Regions from separate parts of the Streptomyces thermospinosisporus genome, predicted to be linked through region 1. Evidence: predicted binding sites of a transcription regulator. Region 1 holds the regulator's gene; the other holds the start of a gene.

Region 1 (7,816 bases):
GGTCGATGAAGTGCCAGCCGGAGCGGTAGGCGGTGGCCATCTCTCTGCGGAAGGAACGGTCGTCGGGTGGTGTGGTCACGTCAGCTCCACGCAGTGTCTGCCGGGTGAAGATCCGCAGTATCGCCGTCGGTCGAACCGACTGCCCCGCTCGACCAAGCGGTGTCCTGCTGCACCCCACTCTCCGCTCCGGAGAGGCCACTCAGCGAACCGACGGCCACAACGGCGGAGAAGGCGGCAACAAGCACCCAGCGAAGCATTCTCTTACGCATAGTCAGCTTCGTCCTCACTTGAAGGTCCCCTCTTCCCCCGTCCTGTAAGACGATGGCTCATTCGGGCACGTCATGGCCACACGATCGGTGCATCATGTTCCTGCATGTTCAGGACCCTGGGGGGTGGAGATTTGCCAACAAATCGGACCAAAGCGACACATCCCCATGCCATGACGGAGTTGTGCCCGGAAGGACGTCGTCTCTACTCGAACGCCCTCCGCACAGGACGTATCGCCCGGGCGGACGCGGAACCCGCCCCGTGCCTGATGGAGTTCGCCCTGCTCCGTCCCGATCCTGACGACCCGAACTGGCTGCGACCGGTTCCGCCATCGGTGGTACTGGCCCAACGCCTGGACCCGATCGAGCGCGAGATCGCCGAACGCAGGCGGCTGTCCATCCAGTTGGCGGACGCCTTTGAACCGTTCCTGGGCCTCGGCGCGCCGGTAACGGAGTCCATCCACTCGATCACCGTGCTGGAGGGGCTCGACCGTATCAACGAGGCGCTCGACCTGGCGACCGCCCAGTGCCAGAACGAGGTGCTCGCAGTCCAGCCGAGCCACCGCCACCCGGAACGTCGGCTCATGGAGGCGCTGGAGCGTGACAGGCCCCTGATCGAGCGTGGGGTGCGGATCCGCACGCTTTACCAGCACACGGCCAGGTACAGCCCCGAACGGATCGCCTGGGTCGAACAGTTCACCGACGGCAAGGTGGAGTACCGCACCATCGACGAACTGGTCGAACGCCTGATCATATGCGATGAGACCGTGGCCTTCATCCCGGTGCGCGAAGACCGTCAAGTCGCCCTGGAACTCCGTCACCCCGGTCTGGTCCGCTACCTGATCAAGGTGTTCGAGTTCATGTGGGGCAGGGCCGTGCCCCTGAGCGCCGGCGCGCCCTACGAGACCGCCCCCGACGGCATCACCGACATCCAGCACTCCATCGCCAAGCTGCTCGTCGAAGGCCACGTCGACGAGGCGATCGCCCGCCGCCTCGGTATGAACGTCCGCACGTGCCGGGCCCACATAGCCAAGCTGGCCTCTGCCCTGGGCAGCGGCAGCCGTGCCCAACTCGGTTATCTGATCGCGCAGTCGGGGATCCTCGAACACGGAGGAGACGGCAAGTGAACTCGGCGCCGCACGCCGAGCACGGGGTGGAGGAGCTGTGCGCCGCGGCTGCCCGGCTCTACGAACGGGCCCTCCGCGAGGGCTCGGTGCCGGCCCAGGAGGCCCAGGCGGCCCCCTGTCTGATCGACCTGGACCTGCTGCATCCCGCCCTCGACGACGTGACAAGGCTGGAGCCGACCGCCCCTCTGGTGGCCCTCCACCGCTACCTGCGCGAGTCCGGCGAACGCATCGCCGAGGCCCGGCGGCGCGAGGAAGAGGTCGCCGGCATGTTCCAGGCCCTGTCGCGCATCGGCGCCTCCCCCACACCTGAGGACGGCACCCCCACCATCAAGATCCTCAGCGGCACCAGGAGGATCAACCAGGCCATCACGGACGCCATGGCCCAGAGCACCCACGAAGTGCTCACCGTCCAGCCCCGAGCGGGCCTCACCGGCCCCCGAGGCGATCACGCCGACGCGCTGGCCTACGAACGCGACCAGGAAGTACTGGACCGCGGCGTACGCGTCCGCACGCTCTACCAGGAGACGATGCGCCACCTCCCCGCTGTCATCTCCCGCCAGGACATGAGGGGAGACCTCGAGGCCCGCGCGCTGACCGAGGTGCCCGGCCGGCTCATCATCGTCGACCGTGCGGTCGCCTTCCTGCCCGCCGACGAGGACGGCTCGCTCGCGGCCGAGATACGCAATCCGGCGATCGTCGGCTACCTCGCCACCGCCTTCGACCGCTTCTGGCGCCTGGCGAAGCCGATGTTCCCCCAGCGCACCCCCCAGGCGGGGCCCGACGGGCTCACTCCCCGGCAGCGCGCCATCGCCGAACTCCTCATCGAGGGCCACACCGACACCGCCATCGCCGAACGACTGGGCTTGAACGTCCGCACCGCCCGCGTCCACATCGCCAGACTCGCCGCCACCCTCGGCAGCCAGAGCAGAGCCCAGCTCGGCTACCTCATCGGGCGGTCGGGGATTCTTGATCGGGGACGGTGAGGCTCGGGGGGTGGGGGCGGTCGAGGCCGGCCTGGGCTATGCGGACGCCCAGCTGGGTGCGGCTGGCCGCGCCCAGGGTCTCCGAGAGGCGGGCGATGTGCGCCCGGCAGGTGCGGACGCTGATGCCCAGGCGCTCGGCGATGACCGCGTCCTGGTGGCCCTCCGCAAGCAGCGCCGCGATGGACCGCTCCCGGTGCGAGATGCCCTCGATGCCGGTGTCGGGGAGCGGCGCGGTGAGGGGGATGGCCAGGCGCCAGAAGCGGTCGAAGACGGTCACCAGGTAGTCGACCAGTGCGGGGTGGCGCAGCTCCAGGGCCATGGTGCGTTCGGCGTTGGCGGGGATGAAGGCGACCGTGCGGTCGAAGAGGATCAGGCGGTCGGTCACCTCGTCCAGGGTGCGGGCCTCCACCGCGTCGCCCATCAACTCCAGGTAGGAGAGCAGCCCGTGGCCGTGCCGGGCCACATGGGTGTACAGGTCCCGCATCCGCACCCCGCGCCGGCGCAGGGCCATCGCCCGGTGCAGGCCCTCGGAGAGTTCCGCCTCGCGCCGGATGCCGCCGGGCTGGACGGTCAGCACCTCCGTGGTGCACGCCTGGGTCGCCTCGTCCATCGCCGCCTGGATGCGGGCGAGTCCGTCCAGGACGCGGATGGCGGGGCCCTCCGCCGCCGGTGCGGGCTGCACCTGGCGGCCCAGGCCCGCGTACCACTCGAAGGCCTCCACCGCGGAGCCCACCCGGCGCCGGCTGGTGCTGATCTCCTCGTAGACCCCGCGCAGCAGCCGGGTCATGACCTCCTGGGGCGAGGTCGGCACCAGCCAGTCCATGTCGTCGGGGTCGGGGTGCAGCAGGGCGAGTTCGAGGAGGCAGGGGACCGGTTCGGCGTCCCGGCGGTGCACGCGCCCGCGCCGTACGGCCCGGGAGTACACGCGGTCCCCGGCCTCGCACAGTCGGTCAGCACCGTGTGGATGCTCGTCCGTCCCGTGCCCGGCCATCGCCCGTTCCACCCCCGGTTGCAGCGTCTTTCCGCAGCGCAACTATGCGCGGACGGAACGTGCCGCGCAACACGCCTCGACCGCGGAATTGCCCCCTTTGATGGCCCGGATTCCGCTCTGTGCACTCCCCCGGGATGACCCGTTGCAACAAGATGAGGGTGGTGTCGGTGCGGGCGGAGATGGGATTGTCTCGAACACGGGGGTCTCACGGGGGAACACGGGGGATCCACGGGGGAACACGGGGGACTCACGGGGGAGTCCGGCCTGGGCTGCCGCCGACGCGGCCCTGGCCGCCCAGGCATGACCGGGCTTGACGGGGAAGGCAGGCACCACTGTGACCAGGTGGGATGTCAGCGAGAAGTCGGACAGCGGGACCGGTTCCACGCCTCACCACGAGGCGGAGGGCGGCGCGGGGAGCAGGAGCGGTGCTTCCGTGCGCTGCCCGTTGACGGAGCGCGAGCGGCAGTGGCTCAGGCTGCTGGGCGAGGACTGCCCGCCCGCTTCCCCCTGAACGCGCGGCCCCGGCCGCCGTCCCCCCTGGCCGGGGCCGTGCTCACCACGGCTGTCACGTCGAGCGCCCCGCTCTCACACCAGGCGGACCCGGGCGCTCGGCCGGCCCGCGCTCACCTCATGCAGGACCGCGCTCACTTCAGGCGACCCCCTGCTCACGCGGGCCCGCGCTCACTTCAGGTCGATCGCCTCGCACTCCGCCTTGTACTTGGCGGTGCAGATGTCCGACACCTCGTAGATCTCGTCGGCGATGACCGTGTCCTTGATGTTGTCCTTGGTCAGCGCGACGACCGGCACCAGCTGGGCCCGGATGTTCTTGTGGGTGGGGCTGTCCACCCGGTCGCGGGTCAGCGCGTCGAACTGGATGTCCTTGCCCTGGATCTTCGCCACGGCCATCTCCGCGGCGGACTCGGCCTCCTGCGGGTAGGACTTGTACACGCTCATGTACTGGTCACCGGTGAGGATCCGCTGCACCGCGGCCAGCTCCGCGTCCTGGCCGGTGATGGGCGGCAGGTCGGTGACGCCGGCGGCCTGGAGGGCCTTGACGATGCCGCCCGCCATGCCGTCGTTGGCGGAGTAGACGGCGGCGATGTTCTCCGCGCCGATCTCGTTGATCGCCCGGGTCATGTTGGCCTGGGCGTTCTCCGGCTTCCAGTCCTTGGTGTCGAAGGACGCGGCGATGGTCACCTTGCCCTTGATCTCCGACAGCGCGCCCGCCTTGAACTGCTTGGCGTTGGGGTCGGTGGGCGACCCGTTCATCATGACGATCTTGTCGGTGCCCTTGGCGTCCCCGAGGGCCTCCAGCAGCGACCGTCCCTGGACCTGGCCGACGAGCTCGTTGTCGAAGGAGATGTACGCGTCGATCGGGCCCTCGGCGAGCCGGTCGTAGGCGATGACCGGGATGCCGGCCTCCTTGGCCTTCTTCACGTCGTCGGCGATGCCGTGCGAGTCGACCGCGTCCAGCACGATGACGTCGAGCCGGTCGTCGATCATCTGCTGCAGCTGGCTCTCCTGCTTGGCCGCGTCCGCGTCCGCGTTGGCGTAGACGACCTGGCCCTCGCCGCCGGTGAGGGAGTCCACCTTGCGCTTGAAGATGGGGTAGTCGAACTGCTCGTAGCGCGTGTTGGCCTTCTCCGGCAGCAGCAGGCCGATCTTCACGTCGTTGCCCTTGGTGGGGCTGGCGTCGTCGCTGCTTCCCGTCGCGTCGAGCACGCCGCAGCCGGCGAGCATCACGGACATGGAGGTGGCGGCCACGGATATGGCGATACGACGACGCATGCGAAGGTCCACTTCAGTACGAAATTCGGGACGTGGGCACAGCAGTGCGACCCATGTGACTGAAAAGCCAATCTTCACCCGCCATCGGCGTCAAGAGGAACCACTTAACGAAGTGGATACGACACGCTCCGCTGATCTCGTGAGGGCCCCGGGGAGGAATCGCGGGGCAGCCGCGAACACCTGTACATACGCCGGTCATTGATGTGTGCGCGCTCCCACGGGCACGCGACGGGGCCCGGAGGCCGATGGCGGCCTCCGGGCCCCGAAGCGGAACCCCGGAAGGTGTCAGTCCGGCTGCTGCTGCCGCTTGGGCCGCCAGACCACCAGCGCGCTGGTCTGCTGCACCTGCTGGTACGGGACCAGATCGCGGCGGTAGGAGGCGTGGACGGCCGCCTCGCGCTGGCGCATCGCCGCCGCCGCGCCGTCCAGCGCGTCCTCCAGTTCCGCGATCCGCGCCTGAAGTTCGGCGACCTGGTTCTCCAGTTCGATGATGCGCTTGATTCCGGCCAGGTTGATGCCCTCGTCCTGCGACAACTGCTGCACCTGGCGGAGCAGTTCGATGTCGCGGGCCGAGTAGCGGCGGCCCCGCCCCGGGGTACGGTCCGGCGAGACCAGCCCCAGACGGTCGTACTGCCGCAGGGTCTGCGGGTGCAGGCCGGAGAGCTGGGCCGCCACCGAGATGACGTAGACCGGGGTGTCCTCGGTCAGTTCATACGGATTCCGTCGACGGCCGTCCATCTCAATCAAGCTCCCTTCGCGGCCTGGAACAGCTCCGCCCGCGGGTCCTCACCCGCGGTTGCCTCGCGATACGCCTCCAGCGCCTCACGAGCCTTCCCCGACAGGTTCTTGGGAACACTCACCTCGACGGTGACCAGCAGATCACCACGGGTGCCGTCCTTGCGTACCGCGCCCTTGCCCCGGGCGCGCATGGTGCGTCCGTTGGGCGTGCCCGGCGGCAGCTTCAGCGTGACCGGCGGCCCGCCCAGCGTGGGCACCCGCACCTCGCCGCCGAGCGCGGCCTCGTCGAACGTCACCGGAACGGTGACGGTGAGGTTGTCGCCCTTGCGGCCGAACACCGGGTGCTTGCCGACGTGCACGACCACATACAGGTCGCCCGCCGGACCGCCGCGCTCGCCCGGTGCGCCCTTGCCGCGCAGCCGGATCCGCTGGCCGTCGCTGACGCCCGCGGGGATGCGCACCTGCATCGTCCGCGAGGACTTGGCCCGGCCGCTGCCCTTGCAGACGTCGCAAGGGGTCTCGGCGATCAGACCGCGCCCCTTGCAGTCCGGGCAGGGGTCGGTGAGGGAGAAGCCGCCGCCGCTGCCCCGCGCGACCTGCCCGGTGCCGACGCAGGTCGGGCACACGCGCGGTGTGCCGTTCTTGTCGCCGGTGCCCGAACAGGCCTTGCAGGGCGCCTGGGAGGACATCCTGAGCGGGACGGTCGCCCCCTCGATCGCCTCGGTGAAACTGAGCGTGACCTCGGACTCGATGTCCTGGCCACGCCGCGGCTGCGTCCGCGTGCCCGCGCCGCCGCCGCGGCCGAAAAGGCCCCCGAAGACGTCACCGAGACCGCCGCCGAAGCCTCCGCCCTGCCCGGCCGGACCGCCGAACAGGTCGCTGAGGTCGAAGTTGAACGTGCCGCCGCCGGCGCCCGGCCCCGGGCGGAAGCCGCCGTTGCCGAACAGTGCGCGGGCCTCGTCGTACTCCTTGCGCTTCTTGGGGTCGCCGAGGACGTCGTGCGCCTCGGAGATCTCCTTGAACCGCTCCTCGGCCTTGGCGTTGCCCTTGTTGGCGTCCGGGTGGTACTCGCGGGCGAGCTTCCGGTACGCCTTCTTGATCTCGGCCTCGGTGGCGTCCTTGGGGACGCCGAGGACCTTGTAGTAGTCCTTCTCGATGAAGTCCTTGGTACTCATCCCCGACGTCCCTCCTTCCCGTTGTCCGTGATTGGGTCAGCCCTCCTCCGGGCCACCGTTCTCCTTGTCGTCCGCCTGGTCCGCGGCACCGGCGTTCTCGGCGCTCTCGGCCTTCTTGTCGGCCTTGACCGTCTGCGCGCCCGGCTGCGGTTCGGCGACGGCCACCCGCGCGGGGCGGATGGTGCGTTCGCCGATGCGATACCCCGGCTGGAGGATCGCGACGCAGGTCGTCTCGGTGACGTCCGGGGCGTAGGAGTGCATCAGGGCCTCGTGGATCGTCGGGTCGAAGGGCTCGCCCTCCTTGCCGAACTGCTGCAGGCCCATCTTCGCCACGGTCGTCTCCAGCGACTCGGCGACCGACTTGAAGCCGCCGACCAGCTCACCGTGCTCCCGCGCCCGGCCGATGTCGTCGAGCACGGGAAGGAGTTCGGTCAGCAGGTTCGCGACCGCCATCTCCTTGACCGCGACCCGGTCGCGCTCGACCCGGCGGCGGTAGTTCTGGAACTCGGCCTGGAGCCGCTGCAGGTCCGCGGTGCGCTCGTTGAGCGCGGTGCGCACCTGGTCCAGCTGGGCCACCAGGGCCGCGTTCTGGCCCGTGTCCCCGGCCGGGGCCGCCGCCTCCTCCTCCGCGGAGGGGGTGGGGGCGGCCTGCGGCTCGGCGTCCTCGGAAGCGGCGCCGGAGGGGACGTCGGGCTGCGGCTGCTGCGGCTGCTGGGGCTGCTGCTGCTCGTCGAAGCCCGGGTTCTCC
Region 2 (7,816 bases), on a different contig from region 1:
GGGCCCGGGTGACGCTCCGTCAACGGGCGCGGACGCCTGCCCCGAGCCGTCGACCGTGTTCGGGCCGCGAGGCGCCCCATCGCTCCCCGACCCTTGCAGTGCCAGTGGGCAGTGGATGCGCATCACCTGACCCGCCACTCGAAGGAGTGAACATCGGACGTGAGTTGGGGGGCAAGTTCCGCTGTCCGATGCAGCGGCCTTGCGCGGAACGCCGGTTGGACGTCCGGGCCGGGCGGTGGCAGGATTCGCCGTCACACCTTCCCGGAGCACAGCATTCCGCCCCAAAGTGGGCGGCTGACCTGCACGAGAGCGAGGATTCGGCGGACGTTGCCAGCCTCTTGCGACCCTTGTGAAGGGGTCGTGCAGACTGGCCGGATGCGTACGGAGCTTGTTTCGGAACCCGGTGACCCGGATCGCCCCAACGAGGACTTCGCGAGCGTCGGACTTCCGGCCTCGGGACAGGGCGGTGCGCTCGTCGTCCTGGACGGGGTGACGCCGCCGAGGACCGGGACGGGCTGTCTGCATTCGGTCCCCTGGTTCACGGCCCGGCTGGGCGGGGCACTGACGGAACTGACCGTTTCGCTCCCGGATGTTCCCCTGACCGAGGTGCTGGCCGAAGCCATTTCCAGGACGGCCGAGAGCCACGCCGGCAGTTGTGACCTTTCTCACCCTCGTACGCCCCAGGCCACGGTCGTGCTGGCCCGCTGGTCACCGGCCTCGGTGGACTATCTCGTCCTGTCCGACTCGGTGCTGCTGGCCGAGTCGCCGGCGGGCGCGGTCACCCCGCTGCTCGACGAGCGGCTGTCCCTGCTGCCCCGCTCGGCGCTGGCCACGGACGCCCTGGTGGACGCCACGGTGCGTAACAAGGAGGGCGGCTTCTTCACGGCCGCGGCGGACCCGTCGGTGGCGGCGCGCGCGGTCACCGGTTCGCTGCCGCGCGGGCAGGTACGTGCCCTGCTCGCCCTGACGGACGGCGCCGCCCGCTGGGTGGAGCGCTTTGCGCAGGGCGACTGGTCCGACTGCCTGGCCCTGGTCCGCAAGGAGGGCCCACAGGCCCTGGTGGACCGGGTGCGCGACCTGGAACGGAACGGGGCCGAGGGCACCGTCCCCGGCCGCGGCAAGCGCCACGACGACGCGACGGCGGTGTTCGTGGAGCTGTGAGGCGGCCGGGCTTCGGCTACTTCTCCATGCTCCGGTTCAGCTCCCCCAGCAGCCGCGCCAGCTCGGCCACCTCCTGCGGGTCCCAGTCCGCCAGCCGTCCGGCGTAGCGCGCGCGGCGCGCCTCGCGGACCCTGCGGACCCGGTCCTGACCCTCCTGGGTGAGCGCGACCAGCCAGGCGCGGCCGTCGGCCGGATCGGGCTCGCGGGCGACGAGCCCCAGCTCCTCCAGTGCGCGCAGCTGACGCGACATGGTGGCCTTGCCGACGCCGATGTAGGCGGCGAGCTCGGTGGCCCGCTGCCGGCCGCATTCATCCAACCGGACGAGCAGCCCGTACGCGGAGGACTCCAGATCCGGGTGGACCTCCCTGGCCATCTCCCCCTGGTTGGCCCGGGCGCGCCGCAACAGGACGGTCAACTCCCGTTCCAGCGCGAGGAACCCGGGCTGGTCCGCGCCGCTTCCGGGCGCCGGGGACGCGGCGCGCCCCGCGCTGCCGTTTCCGTCTTCCTGCACGTCAGCCCCTGCCTAGGTTTCCCGCTCGTGAAAGTTTTCGCCAAGTGGCGACATCGATGCTGCCCGGTAAGTATTTCGCAGGCGTAGACCAACGGCAGCGCCCGGACCCCCTTCCCGCTGCACGGTCTGCGTGCGCAGCTTTCCCTTCACCAGGCGCGGACGCGGCATGCCCGCCGCACGGGCGGCGGCTGACACGTGTCAGCGCCTGGCTCCCCCCACCGACGGAGGTGCTTCATGCCCGAACGCATATCCGGACTGCCCGGGTTACGGGCGTTCACGGCCGTGGTCGCGGCCCTGCTCGCCGTCCTCTCCCTGCCCCACCTGGCCGCCGCGGCCGAGTCCCCGCCCGCCGTCCCGCCCCGCGGCTCCGCCTACATGGGCATGGGCGTGGTGCCCCACGACGGCCGGGGCGGCCTGCCCGTCGAGCGCGCGGCGCAGGCCGAGGGCGTGGACGTCTCCAGCCACCAGGGCAATGTGGCCTGGCCGACCCTGTGGAGCAGCGGCGTCCGCTGGGCCTACGCCAAGGCCACGGAGGGGACGTACTACCGGAATCCCTACTACTCGCAGCAGTACGGCGGTTCGTACGACGCCGGGATGATCCGCGGCGCGTACCACTTCGCCACGCCCGACACCTCCAGCGGCGCCACCCAGGCGAACTACTTCGTCGACCACGGCGGCGGCTGGTCCGCCGACAGCCGTACCCTGCCGGGCGCGCTGGACATGGAGTGGAACCCGTACGGGGACGACTGCTACGGCAAGTCGACCAGCTCGATGGTGAGCTGGATCCGTGACTTCATGAACCAGTACCGGGCCCGCACCGGCCGCAACCCGGTGCTCTACACCTCGACCAGCTGGTGGAAGCAGTGCACCGGCAACTACTCCGGCTTCGCCTCCACCACTCCGCTGTGGATCGCCCGGTACGCCTCCACCGCGGGCGAGCTGCCGGCGGGCTGGAGCCACTACACGATGTGGCAGTACACCTCGACCGGTCCCACGGTCGGCGACCACGACCGCTTCAACGGCAGCCTCGACCAGCTGCGGAGGCTGGCCCTGGGCACCTGAGCGGCGGCGGCACGGCACACCCGCCCCCGTCGTCCGGCCGGCGGATGCACGGCACAGCAAGGTGAAGGCCCGGGCCTCCCTCACGGGACCCGGGCCTCCCCTCATCCGGTCACCTCCGTCACGCGGCGACCGGAACCTCGGGCGCCGTGCCGTTGGTGGCCGGCGACAGCGCCAGTTCGAGGACCTGGCGGACGTCGGTGACGGTGCGGACGTCGAGCTTGTCCAGCACCTCCTCGGGCACGTCGTCCAGGTCGGGCTCGTTGCGCTTGGGGATGATCACGGTCTTGATGCCCGCCCGGTGGGCGGCGAGCAGCTTCTGCTTCACCCCGCCGATGGGCAGCACTCGCCCGGTCAGCGAGACCTCGCCGGTCATCGCCACGTCGGTGCGGACCAGCCGGCCCGACAGCAGCGAGGCGAGGGCCGTTGTCATGGTGATGCCGGCGCTGGGGCCGTCCTTGGGGACCGCGCCCGCCGGGAAGTGGATGTGCACGCCCCGGTCCTTCAGGTCGCCGACCGGCAGCTCCAGCTCGGCGCCGTGGCTGCGCAGGAAGCTCAGCGCGATCTGCGCGGACTCCTTCATCACGTCGCCCAGCTGCCCGGTCAGCGTCACCCCGGCCGCGCCCGTCTCCGGGTCGGCCAGCGACGCCTCCACGTAGAGCACGTCGCCGCCGGCGCCGGTCACCGCGAGCCCGGTGGCGACACCGGGGACAGAGGTGCGGCGCTCGGCCGGGTCCTGGGCGGACTCGGGCACGTGGTGCGGGCGGCCGATCAGCGGACGCAGGTCGGCCTCGGTGATGGTGAACGGCAGCTCCCGCTCGCCCAGCTCGACCTGGGCGGCCACCTTGCGCAGCAGCCGTGCGATGGAGCGCTCCAGGTTGCGCACGCCGGCCTCGCGCGTGTACTCACCGGCGAGCCTGCGCAGCGCGCCGTCCTCGATGGTGACCTCGTCCTGGGCGAGTCCCGCGCGCTCCAGCTGCCGCGGGAGCAGGTGCTCGCGGGCGATGACGATCTTCTCGTCCTCGGTGTAGCCGTCCAGGCGGACGATCTCCATGCGGTCGGCCAGCGCCTCCGGGATGGCCTCCAGGACGTTGGCGGTGGCCAGGAAGACCACGTCGGACAGGTCGAGCTCGACCTCCAGGTAGTGGTCGCGGAAGGTGTGGTTCTGCGCCGGGTCGAGCACCTCGAGCAGGGCGGCGGCCGGGTCGCCCCGGAAGTCCGAGCCCACCTTGTCGATCTCGTCGAGCAGCACCACCGGGTTCATCGACCCGGCCTCCTTGATGGCCCGCACGATCCGGCCGGGCATCGCGCCCACGTAGGTGCGCCGGTGTCCGCGGATCTCGGCCTCGTCGCGGACGCCGCCGAGGGCGACGCGCACGAACTTGCGGCCCATCGCGTGGGCGACGGACTCGCCGAGCGAGGTCTTGCCGACGCCGGGCGGCCCGACCAGGGCGAGCACGGCCCCGCCGCGCCGCCCGCCGACCACACCGAGGCCCCGCTCGCCACGCCGCTTGCGCACCGCCAGGTACTCGATGATCCGTTCCTTGACGTCCTCCAGGCCGGAGTGCTCGGCGTCCAGCACCTCCTGGGCGGCCCGGATGTCGTAGGAGTCCTCGGTGCGCTCGTTCCACGGCATCTCGAGGACGGTGTCGAGCCAGGTGCGGATCCAGGAGCCCTCGGGGGACTGGTCGGAGGCGCGCTCCAGCTTGTCGACCTCCTTGAGCGCGGCCTCGCGCACCTTCTCCGGCAGGTCGGCGGCCTCGACGCGGGCACGGTAGTCGTCGGACTCGTCGCCCTCCGCCTCGCCGTTGAGCTCGCGCAGCTCCTTGCGCACGGCTTCCAGCTGGCGGCGCAGCAGGAACTCGCGCTGCTGCTTGTCGACGCCCTCCTGGACGTCCTTGGCGATGGACTCGGCCACGTCCTGCTCGGCGAGGTGGTCGCGCAGCTGCTGAGTGGCCAGCTTCAGCCGGGCCACCGGGTCGGTGGTCTCCAGCAGCGCCACCTTCTGCTCGGTGGTCAGGAACGGCGAGTAGCCGGAGTTGTCGGCGAGCGTGGAGACGTCGTCGATCGCCTGGACCCGGTCGACCACCTGCCAGGCGCCGCGCTTGCGCAGCCAGGAGGTGGCGAGGGCCTTGTACTCCTTGACCAGCTCGGTGACCTGGCCGGGCAGCGGGTCGGGCACGTGCTCCTCGATCGGGGTGCCCTCCACCCACAGCGCCGCCCCGGGCCCGGTGGTGCCCGCGCCGATCCTGATACGGGTCCGGGCGCGGATGAGGGCGCCGGGGTCGCCGTCGGCGAGCCTGCCGACCTGCTCGACGGTGCCCAGGACGCCGGTGCCGGCGTAGGTGCCGTCGATGCGGGGGACCAGGAGCACCTTCGGTTTGCCCGGCTCGTTCCGGGCTGCGGCCTGCGCAGCCTCCACAGCCGCGCGCACCTCGGAGTCGCTCAGGTCCAGCGGGACCACCATCCCGGGCAGCACGACCTCGTCGTCGAGCGGCAGCACGGGCAGGGCGAGCGGTGTGGACTCAGCAGCCATGATCGTCCCTTCGGCAGTCAAGTTGAGCTACACCGGCTCAATGCTCGTGAGCCCCAGAATGTTCCCCAAGGTTTGTTCGCTCACAGCGATCATCCGGGCGAGGAGGTGATCCCCCGTACGGGCGATCACCCGTACGGGGGAAACGGTCGCCCCGGGCGGCATGCGGGGCCTGCCAAGATGAACGGATGTCCACCCCGTACGACATTCCCGATGCGCCCGAAGTCCTGGACCGCCGCGAGGGGCCGTACGGCGAGGTCGTGCTGCGCAGGCACGGCGGCCTGCTGCAGATCATCGCCAACGGCTGCTTCCTGATGGACACCTCCGACGGCCGCTCGGAGCGGCGGCTGGTCGACGCGGCCCTGGCCGAGCTGGACGCCGCCGACCGGCGCGCCGGGGAGGAGCCGCGCCCGGCTCCGCACGTCCTGATCGGCGGGCTGGGCGTCGGCTTCTCGCTCGCACACGCCGCCGCGGACCGCCGCTGGGGACGGATCACCGTGGTGGAGCGGGAACCGGCGGTCATCGACTGGCACCGCACCGGCCCGCTCGGCACGCTCTCCGCCGAGGCGCTCGCCGACCCGCGCACCGAGATCGTCGAGGCGGACCTGATCACCTACGTCCATGAGACATACGCCACGTTCGACGCCCTGTGTCTCGACATCGACAACGGCCCCGACTGGACGGTCACCGAGGACAACGAGGGGCTCTACTCGCCGGCCGGACTGGCGGCCTGCGCACGGGCGTTGAGGCCGCGGGGCGTGCTCGCCGTGTGGTCGGCGCAGCCCTCCGCGGATTTCGAAGAAACCTTGTGGAATGCCGGGTTCCGTCAGGTGCGTACCGAAGAGATCCCCGTTGCCCGGGGCGTTCCGGACGTCGTGCACCTCGGCGTACGCCCTGGATAGCTAAGGCGCCGCGACTCCCCGTACGCTGCTGCACTGACGCAGATCATTCAAGCGTCAAGCGCAGTCCTGCGCTGATCACGGATCACCCCACGGATTCCGGAAAGCACACCTCAGGGGCGGGCGATGGAGCAGACACACACCTCCCACAACGGCACGGCGGCGACCACACCCGGCGCGCAGCGGCGGATCCTGGTGGTCGAGGACGACGCGACGATCGTGGACGCCATCGCGACCCGCCTGCGCGCCGAGGGATTCCTGGTGCAGACGGCGGGCGACGGCCCGTCCGCGGTGGACACCGCGGAGGCATGGCAGCCCGACCTGCTGATCCTCGACGTCATGCTGCCGGGCTTCGACGGCCTGGAAGTCTGCCGGCGGGTGCAGGCGCAGCGGCCGGTGCCGGTGCTGATGCTCACCGCGCGCGACGACGAGACCGACATGCTGGTGGGCCTCGGCGTCGGCGCCGACGACTACATGACGAAGCCGTTCTCCATGCGCGAGCTGGCGGCGCGCGTGCACGTACTGCTGCGCCGCATGGAGCGGGCCGCGCTGGCGGCCACCACGCCGCGCAGCGGCATCCTGCGCCTCGGCGAGCTGGAGATCGACCACGCACAGCGCCGGGTGCGCGTGCGCAGCGAGGACGTCCACCTGACGCCCACCGAGTTCGACCTCCTGGTCTGCCTGGCCAACACCCCGCGCGCGGTGCTCTCCCGCGAGCAGCTGCTGGCCGAGGTGTGGGACTGGGCGGACGCCTCCGGCACCCGGACCGTCGACAGCCACATCAAGGCGCTGCGCCGGAAGATCGGCGCCGAGCGCATCCGCACCGTGCACGGCGTGGGCTACGCCCTGGAGACGCCGACGCCATGAGCGACGGGCCGGCCGCGCGCAGAGGTGGCGGGGCGCCCAGATCCCGGGCCGGGGTCAGCCCGTTCTCGATCAAGACCAAGCTGGCCGCCCTGGTGGTCGTCTCGGTGCTGATCACCACCGGTCTGTCCATGATCGCGGTGCACACCAAGACCGAGCTGCGGTTCATCATGGTCTTCTCCATGATCGCCACGCTGCTGATCACCCAGTTCGTGGCGCACTCGCTCACCGCGCCGCTGGACGACATGAACGCGGTGGCCCGCTCGATCTCGCAGGGCGACTACACCCGCCGCGTCCAGGTGAACCGCAAGGACGAGCTGGGCGACCTGGCGCAGACGATCAACGTCATGGCCGACGAGCTGGAGGCCCAGGACCGGCGCCGCAAGGAACTCGTGGCCAATGTCTCGCACGAGCTGCGCACCCCGATCGCGGGCCTGCGCGCGGTGCTGGAGAACATCGTCGACGGGGTCACCGAGGCCGACCCGGAGACCATGCGCACGGCGCTGAAGCAGTCCGAGCGCCTCGGCCGCCTGGTGGAGACCCTGCTGGACCTGTCCCGCCTGGACAACGGCGTGGTCCCGCTCAAGCAGCGGCGCTTCGAGGTGTGGCCGTACCTGTCGGGCGTGCTCAAGGAGGCCAACCTGGTCGCCTCCGCCCGCGCCGGCATCGCCAGCGGCTCGGGCAGCCACACCCGCACCGACGTCCATCTGCACCTCGACGTCTCGCCCCCGGAGCTCACCGCGCACGCCGACCCCGAGCGCATCCACCAGGTGGTCGCCAACCTCATCG

What was found. The regulator HspR, encoded in region 1, represses chaperone genes until heat shock. The targets are predictions, from matches to a motif close to TTGAGNNNNNNNNNCTCAA.
Region 2: the regulator HspR is predicted to act here: its motif matches at 5,290-5,308, upstream of lon (endopeptidase La).

What each region holds. Positions count from the first base shown of each region.
Region 1 is NZ_BAAAIZ010000096.1:4,500-12,315, reverse strand. Features, by position in the region: gene ABD207_RS26555 (hypothetical protein) at 1-79, opposite strand, end outside; gene ABD207_RS26550 (helix-turn-helix transcriptional regulator) at 374-1,393, shown strand; gene ABD207_RS26545 (helix-turn-helix transcriptional regulator) at 1,390-2,376, shown strand; gene ABD207_RS26540 (helix-turn-helix transcriptional regulator) at 2,339-3,367, opposite strand; gene ABD207_RS26535 (sugar ABC transporter substrate-binding protein) at 4,049-5,155, opposite strand; gene ABD207_RS26530 (heat shock protein transcriptional repressor HspR) at 5,441-5,893, opposite strand; gene dnaJ (molecular chaperone DnaJ) at 5,899-7,068, opposite strand; gene grpE (nucleotide exchange factor GrpE) at 7,105-7,816, opposite strand, start outside.
Region 2 is NZ_BAAAIZ010000010.1:69,105-76,920, reverse strand. Features, by position in the region: gene ABD207_RS05285 (hypothetical protein) at 376-1,161, shown strand; gene ABD207_RS05280 (MarR family winged helix-turn-helix transcriptional regulator) at 1,178-1,672, opposite strand; gene ABD207_RS05275 (lysozyme) at 1,907-2,734, shown strand; gene lon (endopeptidase La) at 2,853-5,267, opposite strand; gene ABD207_RS05265 (spermine/spermidine synthase domain-containing protein) at 5,453-6,166, shown strand; gene ABD207_RS05260 (response regulator transcription factor) at 6,290-7,030, shown strand; gene ABD207_RS05255 (HAMP domain-containing sensor histidine kinase) at 7,027-7,816, shown strand, end outside.